Linked DNA regions of Skermanella rosea. The protein of the gene in region 3 interacts with the protein of the main gene of each other region in a pairwise test. Links are inferred from orthologs where the notes say so. Each region holds a gene or a part of one and is shown on either strand. Other genes may lie near its edges.

Region 1 (3,346 bases), 4.6 Mb from region 3 along the record:
CAGTCATCGTTTGCAGACTCCATCGACGCCGCCGTGCGGGGAGATACCCGGATCAAGTCCGGGTATGACGAAAAAGGGGGCCTTTCTAACCATAGCTCAGCCTTTCGAGCAGTAGGCAATAACCGTGCCGGACAGCCGTGTTATTGAACACAGATATCCTTGCGATGCACTCCCTGCCTGGGGCAGGAGAGGATCCCCCGGCGGCTTTCTTATCTGTGTCCATCTGCGTTCATCTGTGGACAATAATGGAAAATCGAACTCATTCGACCACCTCCGGCGGCGCCGCCGTCGGCAGGCGCATGACGATGCAGGTGCCGGCGCCGTTCAGGCCGGGCTGGGCGGAGATGCGGCCGCCATGGGCCTCGACGATGCCGCGGCAGATCGCCAGGCCCAGGCCGGTTCCCGCCGTGCGGCTGTCGCCCTCCTCGACGCGGTAGAACATGTCGAAGATCCGCTCGCGGTCCTCCGGGGATATTCCCGGCCCCTGGTCGCACACCTCGACGATGACCTGGTCCCCGCGCGCGACCGCCCAGACGGTGACCGGCGTTCCCGGCGGCGAGTATTTGCACGCATTGTCGATCAGGTTGAAGACGACCTGCTCCATCAGCATCGGGTCCAGGCGCAGCAGCGGCACCAAGGGGTCGATCTCGACCTTGACCGTGCGGCGGCGCAGAAGCTTCTTCGCCCGCTCGATCGCGGACGCCACGATGTCGCGCAGGTCGACCCAGTCGGCGCGGGGCCGGAGTTGCCCGGAACCCAGCCGCGTCATGTCCAGCAGGTTCTGCACGAAGCGGTTCAGCCGCTCGGCCTCCTCCTGGATGGTCTGGGCCAGTTCCAGCCGGTCGGCGGGGTTCAGCGTCCCCTCGTAGGAGACCAGGCTGGAGGCGGCCCCCAGGATCGAGACCAGCGGCGTGCGCAGGTCGTGCGACAGGGAGGAGAGCAGGGCGGAGCGCAGGCGCTCGGTCTCGGTCGCCAAGCGCGCATGCTCGATGTCGGCCACCAGGTTGGTGCGCTCGATCGCCAGGGCGGCCTGGTCGGCCAGGGTGTCGAGCAGTCGGCTCTCCTCCGGCGAGAGCAGCCGGCCCGCGGCCTCGATCTGGACGCCCAGCACGCCGACCGGCCCGCGCCCGGTCTTCAGCGGCAGGAACAGCCAGTCCGAGGTCGGCAGCGTGGCGGAGCCCCGGCCGGCCGGCTGGGCGTTGGTCCAGGCCCAGTCGGCGGCGGCCCGCGCCTTGTCGTCCAGCCTGTCTTCCGGCGGGAAGCCGGCCCGGACGGCGAGCCGGCCGTCCTCCGGCAGCAGGACCAGCGATCGGCCGCGCAGCGTGGACGCCACGTGATGGACCACGGCCCACAGCACGTCGTCCTGGTCGGCCGCCGCCGCGATCCGGCTGCTGAAGTCGTAGAGGTTGGCGGTCCGCCGGGCGCTCAGCCGGGTCGCCTCCACCTGGGAGCGGACACGGGCGGCCAAGTTGCTGGTGATGAAGGCCGTGACCAAGAAGAACACCACCGTCAGGATGTTCCGCGTGTCGGCGATGTCGAAGGTGAACAGCGGGTCGGTGAAGAAGAAGTTGTACGCCATGAAGCTGGCGACCGACACGGCGATCGACGGTCCCAGCCCGTGGCGGATCGCGACCAGCAGCACCGCCATCAGGTAAATCAGCGAGATGTTGGGCAGGTCCAGGAACAGGCTGAGGCCGTAGCCGCAGGCCGAGGCCGCCGCGGTCGCCACGGCCGCGACGGCGTAGCCGGTCCAGTCCAGGCGCTTCCTGCGGGTAGCGGCCGGCGGCGGCTTGGCCTCCCCCTCGTCCTCGCCGCCGACCACCGTCACGTCGAAGCTGTCGGCGCGGGCCAGCAGCTCCGCCGTGACGTTGCGCCGGCGCAGGAACGGCAGCCTGCCGCCGCGCGGCCGGCCGGCGATGATCTGGCTGACGTTGCGGGCGCGGGCGAAGTCCAGCAGCTCGGCGACGACGGACTCGCCCTGGATCACCCTGGTCTCGGCGCCCAGTTGCCCGGCGAGCCGCAGGGCATCCGAGATCCGGTTCTTGGCCTCCTCCGGCAACGCGGCATGGCGCCAGGTCTCGACATGAACCGCCATCCACGGCGCCTGGCGGCGGTCCGCCGTCCGCTTGGCGGTGCGCACCAGCCGCATCACCGCCCCGCCGTCGCCGACGCAGGCCAGGATGCGCTCGCGGGTCGGCCACGGCCCCGGGATCGCGTGGGCGCGCATGTAGTTGACCATCTGCGCGTCGACCCGCTCGGCGGCGGCGCGCAGCGCCATCTCCCGCAGCGCGGTCAGGGTCCCGGCGGAGAAGAAATGGTCGATCGCGCGCCGGGCCTGGTCCGGGACATAGACCTTGCCCTCCGCCAGCCGCTTGATCAGCGTCTGCGGCGGCAGGTCGATCAGCTCGATCTCGTCGGCGGTCTGGAGCACGCCGTCGGGCACCGTCTCGCGCACCCGGATGCCCGTGATGCGCTCGACGACGTCGTTCAGGCTTTCCAGGTGCTGGATGTTGAGGGTCGAATAGACGTCGATCCCGGCGGCCAGGATCTCCTCGACGTCCTGGTGCCGCTTCAGGTGCCGGCTGCCGGGGACGTTGGTGTGCGCCAGCTCGTCCACCAGCGCCAGCCTCGGCCGGCGCTTCAGGATGGCGTCCAGGTCCATCTCGCGGAAGGTCAGGTCGCGGTACTCGACCGGCCGGCGCGGCAGCACCTCCAGCCCGTCGAGCAGGGCCTCGGTGTCGTGCCTTCCATGGGTCTCGACAATCCCGACGACCACGTCCACCCCGTCGAGCCTCTGGTCGCGCGCCGCTTCCAGCATGGCGTAGGTCTTGCCCACGCCGGGTGCCGCGCCCAGGAAGACCTTGAGGCGGCCGCGCCGCTCGCGGTTGGCTTCCGCGAGCAGCGCTTCGGGCGAGGGTCGGTCGGTTTCGGCCATCAGGTCCCGTCGAGAGCGAGGTTGAGCATCAGCACGTTAACGCGCGGCTCGCCGAAAACGCCCAGTGTCCTGCCCTCCGTCAGGCGGGCGACCAGCGCCCGCAGGTCGGCCTCGGGAATTCCGCGCGCCTTCGCGATCCGCGGTACCTGCCACAGCGCGGCTTCCGGCGATAGATGCGGGTCGAGCCCGCTGCCCGACGCCGCCACCAGTTCGACCGGAACCGGCCCGCGCGCGGCGGCATCCGGGTTGGCCGCCTGCTGGGCCGCAGTCCGGTCCCGGACATCCTCGGCCAGCTTCCCGCTGGACGGTCCCAGGTTGGAGGCACCGGAGGCGGCGGCCTCGTACCCGACCGCCGAGGGTCGGGGCTGGAAATGCTCCGGCCGGGCGAAGGGCTGGGCGATCAGCGCGGAG
Region 2 (2,969 bases), 1.6 Mb from region 3 along the record:
CCCAGGGAGCCCGGCTTGCCGTTCCCGACGGTGCGGTCGTCGATCCGGGTGACCGGCATCACGAAGGTGCTGGCGCTGGAAACGAAGGCCTCCCGCGCCCGGTAGGCTTCCTCCAGCGAGAAGGCGCGTTCCTCGAACGGGATGCCGGCTTCCTTGGCCAGCCGGACGATCGAGAGCCGCGTCACGCCGTTCAGGATCAGGTTGTTGGCGTAGCGGGTCACCAGGGTGCCGTCCGCGGTGACGATCCAGGCGTTGCTGGAGCAGCCCTCGGTCACGTTGCCGTCGGGGTCGAGCTGCCACGCCTCGAACGCACCGGCCTCCACCGCCTGCTGCTTGCCCAACACCTGCGGCAGCAATGCTACCGACTTGATATCCCGGCGCAGCCAGCGGATGTCGGGAATCGAGATCACCTTGACCCCGTTCTCCAACTGTTCCGGAGTCGCGAAGGCGGTCGCGCGCTTTGTCGTCATGACCAGACTGCTGCGGGAGTGTTTGGGGAACTTGAAGTCGCGCGGGGCGACGCCGCGCGTGATCTGGAGATAGATGGTCCCCTGTGTCACGTGGTTGCGGGCGATAAGCCGGCGCATCAGCAGCTTGAGCACATGGGGGGCCACCGGCCACGCGATCCGCAGTTCGTTCAGCGACCGTGCCAGGCGATCCAGGTGCCCCTGCTCGTCGACGAGCCTGCCGCCGATGATCGTGACGACTTCGTAGACACCGTCGGCGAACTGGAAGCCGCGGTCCTCGACATGGACCATGGCCTCGCCGTGGGGAACGAACCGGCCGTTGACATATGCGTATCGAGCCATGCTTTCCGCTTCTTTGGATGAGCTTTTCGGGATCGTGGGACGGGACGGGACAGCGGGGGGCTCAGAAGAACTCGAGCCGCACCGCGAACATCTTCTCGACCTTCTTCACCTGCCCGACCGCGGCCAGGATGATGACCCGGTCGTGCGGCTTGATCACCGTGGAGGGCCTGGGGATGATCACCTCCTCGCCGCGCACGATGGCGCCGACGATCACGCCGGTCGGCAGCTTGATCTCCCGGAGCGGCGTGTTGATCAGGCTGGAGGTCTCCAGCGCCTCCGCCTCGATCACCTCGGCGAAGCCTTCGCGCAGGCTGTGGACCGCACGGATCCGGCCGCGCCGGACATGCTGGAGGATGGTCGAGACCGTGATGGTGCGCGGGCTGACCACGGCGTCGATGCCGAGAGTGGTGACCAGCGGCGAGTAGGTCGTCTTGTTGATCAGGGTGATGGCGCGCTGGCACCCGTAGCGCTTGGCGAGGAGCGAGGCGAGGATGTTGCCCTCGTCGTCGTTCGTCACGGCGACCACCGTCTCGGCCGCCCGGACGTTGGCTTCCTCCAGGATCTCCGGATCAAGGCCGTCGCCGTGCAGCACCATGGTCCGGTTCAGCCGCTGGGCGATGTACTGGGCCCGGCCGCGATCCACCTCGACGATCCGCGCGCTGACCTGCGGGTGCTTCGCCTCCAGTTCCTCGGCGAGGCACAGGCCGATATTGCCGCCACCCAGGATGATGATCCGGCGGGCCTCGGTCTCCTCGTGGCCGAAGGCCGCCATGGCCCGCCCCAGGTGCCGGGTGTCGGCGACGAAGTAGACCTCGTCGCCCGGCAGCATCTGGTCGTCGCCGCCGGGGATGATCGGCTTGTCGTTGCGGACGATCGCCACGACCTCGAGGTTCAGGTCGGGGAACAGGCCGGTCAGCTGGCGCAGCGGCGTGTGCAGGATCGGGCAATTGTCGGTGCAAATGACGCCGATGACGCGGACTTTGCCGTCGGCCAGCGGGATCATGTCGAACGCGCCCGGCACCTGGAGCCGGCGGGCGACCGCCCGGGCCACCTCGATCTCGGGCGAGATGATCACGTCGATCGGCATGTGCTCGCGCGAGAACAGGTCCGCCCAGATCGGCGCCAGGTAGCTCTGGTTTCGGACGCGGGCGATCTTGGTCGGCACGTTGAACAGCGAGTGCGCCACCTGGCAGGCCACCATGTTGACCTCGTCGGCCAAGGTGACCGCGATGATCATGTCGGCGTCGGCGGCACCCGCCTGCTCCAGCACGTTCGGGTGGGAGGCGAACCCGACCATGGCCTGGACGTCCAGCGTGTCGCTGATCTTCTGGATCAGCTCCGGAGACTGGTCGATCACGGTGACGTCGTTGTTCTCGGTCGCGAGATAGCGCGCGATGTTGGAGCCGACCTGGCCGGCGCCGCAGACGATGACCTTCATGGACCGGTGACCTTCATGAGCTCAATCCCCGGCCAGCTTGTGGGGAGGCTTGTCGTTACCGTGCACGCCCAAGGATTTCAGCTTGCGGTGCAAGGCGGAACGCTCCATTCCCACGAACGCGGCCGTGCGGGATATGTTGCCACCGAACCGGGTCACCTGGGCAAGCAGATACTCGCGCTCGAACACTTCGCGGGCCTCGCGCAGCGGCAGGCCCATGATCTCGCCGCCCTTGTCCCACTTCAGGACCGTCGGGGTGATGGCGCCGATCTCGGGCGGCAGCATGTCGGCGCGGATCGGCTCGCGCGGGTCGCCGGTCGACATGATCAGCAGCCAGTCCACCACGTTACGCAGCTGGCGCACGTTGCCCGGCCAGTCATAGGCCTGGAGCGCCGCCATCGCGTCCTCGCCGTAGTCGCGGGCCGGCAGGCCCGCCGTCTCGGACGAGCGGATCATGAAGTGGCGGGCCAGGAGGGGGATGTCCTCGCGACGCTCGGTCAGCGGCGGAACCCGGATCGGCACGACGCTGAGGCGGTAGAACAGGTCCTGCCGGAACCGCCCGGCCTCGATCTCCGACGGCAGGTCGCGGTTGCTCGACGCGATCACGCGGACGTCGACCTCGACCCTGGCGCTGCCGCCGACCCGCTCGAAGGTCTGCTCCTGGAGCACGCGGACGATCTTGCCCTGGGTCTCCAGCGGCATGTCCGCCACCTCGTCCAGCAGCA
Region 3 (3,017 bases):
CCGGACCTCCTGCAGGATGCGCCCCTTCGGCAAGGCCAGGACCAGCGGTTCGTTCGCCGGTATTGACGGGATTGGCAACGGTTTCTCCAGAACTGAGCGGCTCGACGCGAGTGATAGCACAAACGGCGCGGTTGTCACGCCCCGGGTCTGCGATCCCGGCCGGTCCGGGACAGCCGATTGCCAGTCGGCAGGGGCGCGGGCATACTGCGCCGGAACAAAAAAAAGGGGCAAGGCCGAATGTATGGACGAAAACGGGTGCTGGTCACGGGTGGCGCCGGGTTCCTCGGGTCATTCCTGTGCGAGCGGCTGCTCGGCGAGGGATGCGAAGTCATATGCGTCGACAATTATTTCACGGGATCGCGCGAGAACATCGTCCACCTGCTGGACAATCCCTATTTCGAAGTGATCCGCCACGACATCACCTTCCCGCTCTATGTGGAAGTGGACGAGATCTATAACCTGGCGTGCCCGGCATCGCCGATCCATTACCAGTTCGACCCGGTCCAGACCGTCAAGACCAGCGTGCACGGCGCGATCAACATACTGGGACTGGCCAAGAGGGTGAAAGCCAAGGTCTTCCAGGCCTCGACCAGCGAAGTCTATGGCGACCCGTCGATCCATCCGCAGACGGAAGCGTACTGGGGCAACGTCAACCCGATCGGCCCGCGCGCCTGCTATGACGAGGGGAAGCGCTGCGCCGAGACGCTGTTCTTCGACTATCACCGCCAGTACCAGCTGAACATCCGCGTCGCCCGCATCTTCAACACCTACGGGCCGCGCATGCATCCGCAGGACGGCCGCGTGGTGTCCAACTTCATCGTGCAGGCCCTGCGGGGCGAACCGGTGACCCTCTACGGCGACGGCAGCCAGACGCGGTCCTTCTGCTACGTGGAAGACCTGATCGAGGGCTTCGTCCGCCTGATGGCGGCACCCGACGACGTGATCGGACCGATCAACCTGGGCAATCCGGGGGAATTCACCATCCGGCAGCTCGCGGAGCTGGTGATCGAGATGACCGGGTCGAAGTCCGAGATGGTCTTCAAGCCCCTGCCCCAGGACGACCCGACGCAGCGTCGGCCGGACATTTCCCGCGCGAAGGAGAAGCTGGATTGGGAGCCGACGATCCCGCTGAAGGAAGGCCTGGCGCGGACGATCGCCTATTTCGAGCGGAAACTGCCGGAATGGCAGGGCTGACCGGCTAGGCCGTCGCCCGCCGGCCGGCCGGGTCCAGGGGAACGGAGCGGCCGGCCTGCGGGTCTTTGTTGCCAAGGGATGGCGCCGCCGGTTCAGGCGGCGTGACTCGCCTCACCCTGGGTCAGCAGCGCATAGATGGCTTCCGCACTGTCGGAGCCGCGCAGCTTGTCGCACATCGTTCCGTCGCGCAGCAGGCGGGACACCCGGGCCAAGGCCTTGAGGTGGTCCGCGCCCGCCGCTTCCGGCGCCAGCAGCAGAAACATCAGGTCGACGGGCTGGTCGTCGATGGCGTCGAAATCGACCGGCCTTTCGAGCCGGGCGAAGACGCCATGGACACGGTCCAGGTTGGCAAGCTTGCCGTGCGGAATGGCGATGCCATGCCCCACGCCCGTCGTGCCGAGCCTTTCCCGTTCGAGCAGCACGTCGAAGATCGCGCGTTCGTGCTGCCCGGTCAGTTCCGCCGCCTTCTTCGCCAGTTCCTGCAACGCCTGCTTCTTGCTGCCGGCGCGCAGGTTGGCGATGATGCTCTGGGGCGTGATCAGATCAATCATATGCTTTTATGGCGACGCCTGGTCAGGCGTCGGCTCCCTCAGTGCCTTTGGGATCGATCCAGCCGACGTTCCCGTCGTGCCGGCGGTAGATCATGTTCAGGCCGCCATGGGCGCGGTTGCGAAACATCAGGGCCGGAAGTTCGGCCAGGTCCATGCGCATGACGGCCTCGCTGACCGTGAGCGTGTCGATGGCGGTGGTCATCTCGGCGATGACCACGGGTTGGGGATGCCCGTCGTAGCCGTCCTGCGGCGAGGAGGGTGCTGCGTCATGGGTGTCTTCGTCATACCCGTCGATATGGGCTTCGTCGGGCTCCGCTTCCAGGATGTACTGGCTCGCGGGGAGCGGCGCCAATGCTGCGGCGCCGTCTGCCCCCTCGACAGTGTCGCCATGCTTGTGGTGGTCCTTCAGGCGGCGCTTGTAGCGGCGAAGGCGCTTGGCGATCTTGTCGGCGGCAGTATCGAAGGCGGGATAGGGCTCGTTGGCCTCGCCATTGCTCTGCAGCAGGATATTGCGGCCGACATGCACCGAAATATCGGCTTTGAACAGGTGGGCCTCGCGCGAGAAGACCACGTTGGCCTCGATCGGACGGCCGAAATACTTGCCGACGATGGCGGTCAGGCTCTCATCGACGTGGGTTCGCAGTGCGTCCCCGACGTCAAGCTGTTTGCCTTTGACGGATAGGTGCATGACGTAGGTTGTCCGGAGTTCTGGGCCCGTAGATGGGATCATGCAGGGCGACGTCACTGCTGGGCCGTGACGAAGGTGACGCCTCCCGAAAGTTGACGAACAGCCTCATGGCTGCAACCGTTCCCGGATTGGCGGAGTCCGGCCTTCTACCGCAGATCCGCCGGGGTCAGTCTCACAGTCTCATGGACTTTTCGCGGCGGCGCTGGACCGATGACGGGATCCGCATGGCCTCACGATACTTTGCCACCGTGCGACGCGCAATGTCGATCCCATCCGATTTGAGAATCTCGACGATCCGGTCGTCGGAAAGGATGCCTTCCGGAGGCTCGCCGTCGATGAGGGCCTTGATCCGGAATCGCACCGCCTCGGCCGAGTGGGCGGCCTCCCCGTCGGCCCCGCTGATCGAGGACGTGAAGAAGTACTTCAACTCGAACACGCCGCGCGGAGTCGCCATGAACTTGTTGGTCGTGACCCGGCTGACGGTCGACTCGTGCATGCCGATCGCCTCCGCGATGTCGCGCAGGATCAAGGGGCGCAGATACTGCACGCCCTTGACGAAGAACAGGTCCTGCTGGCGGACGATC

Evidence for each region. Proteins that work in one complex are often made in the same cells at the same time.
Region 1: the proteins of ptsN (region 3) and JL101_RS26580 interact in binary tests that used the Escherichia coli proteins (3 or more experiments, as listed by UniProt). The link is inferred for Skermanella rosea from one-to-one orthologs.
Region 2: the proteins of ptsN (region 3) and trkA interact in binary tests that used the Escherichia coli proteins (3 or more experiments, as listed by UniProt). The link is inferred for Skermanella rosea from one-to-one orthologs.

The regions. Positions count from the first base shown.
Region 1 is NZ_CP086111.1:5,697,647-5,700,992, reverse strand. The notes cover bases 60-3,335. They hold JL101_RS26580 (sensor histidine kinase), read right to left. Parts: upstream 2,936-3,335; coding sequence 260-2,935; downstream 60-259. Other genes in these bases: kdpC (potassium-transporting ATPase subunit KdpC), read right to left, coding at 2,935-3,335. Outside these bases: more of kdpC, read right to left, coding at 3,336-3,346. UniProt on the Escherichia coli protein: Member of the two-component regulatory system KdpD/KdpE involved in the regulation of the kdp operon. KdpD may function as a membrane-associated protein kinase that phosphorylates KdpE in response to environmental signals.
Region 2 is NZ_CP086111.1:2,685,185-2,688,153, reverse strand. Bases 60-2,958 are described here. They hold trkA (Trk system potassium transporter TrkA), read right to left. Parts: upstream 2,248-2,958; coding sequence 871-2,247; downstream 60-870. Other genes in these bases: ntrX (nitrogen assimilation response regulator NtrX), read right to left, coding at 2,269-2,958; JL101_RS12345 (D-amino-acid transaminase), read right to left, coding at 60-809. Outside these bases: more of JL101_RS12345, read right to left, coding at 1-59; more of ntrX, read right to left, coding at 2,959-2,969. UniProt on the Escherichia coli protein: Part of the constitutive potassium transport systems TrkG and TrkH. May regulate the transport activity of TrkG and TrkH systems. Binds to NAD(+) and NADH.
Region 3 is NZ_CP086111.1:1,089,113-1,092,129, reverse strand. Bases 17-2,963 are described here. They hold ptsN (PTS IIA-like nitrogen regulatory protein PtsN), read right to left. Parts: upstream 1,746-2,963; coding sequence 1,287-1,745; downstream 17-1,286. Other genes in these bases: rpoN (RNA polymerase factor sigma-54), read right to left, coding at 2,606-2,963; hpf (ribosome hibernation-promoting factor, HPF/YfiA family), read right to left, coding at 1,768-2,433; JL101_RS05095 (UDP-glucuronic acid decarboxylase family protein), read left to right, coding at 238-1,194; hisG (ATP phosphoribosyltransferase), read right to left, coding at 17-78. Also shown: more of hisG, read right to left, coding at 1-16; more of rpoN, read right to left, coding at 2,964-3,017. UniProt on the Escherichia coli protein: Seems to have a role in regulating nitrogen assimilation.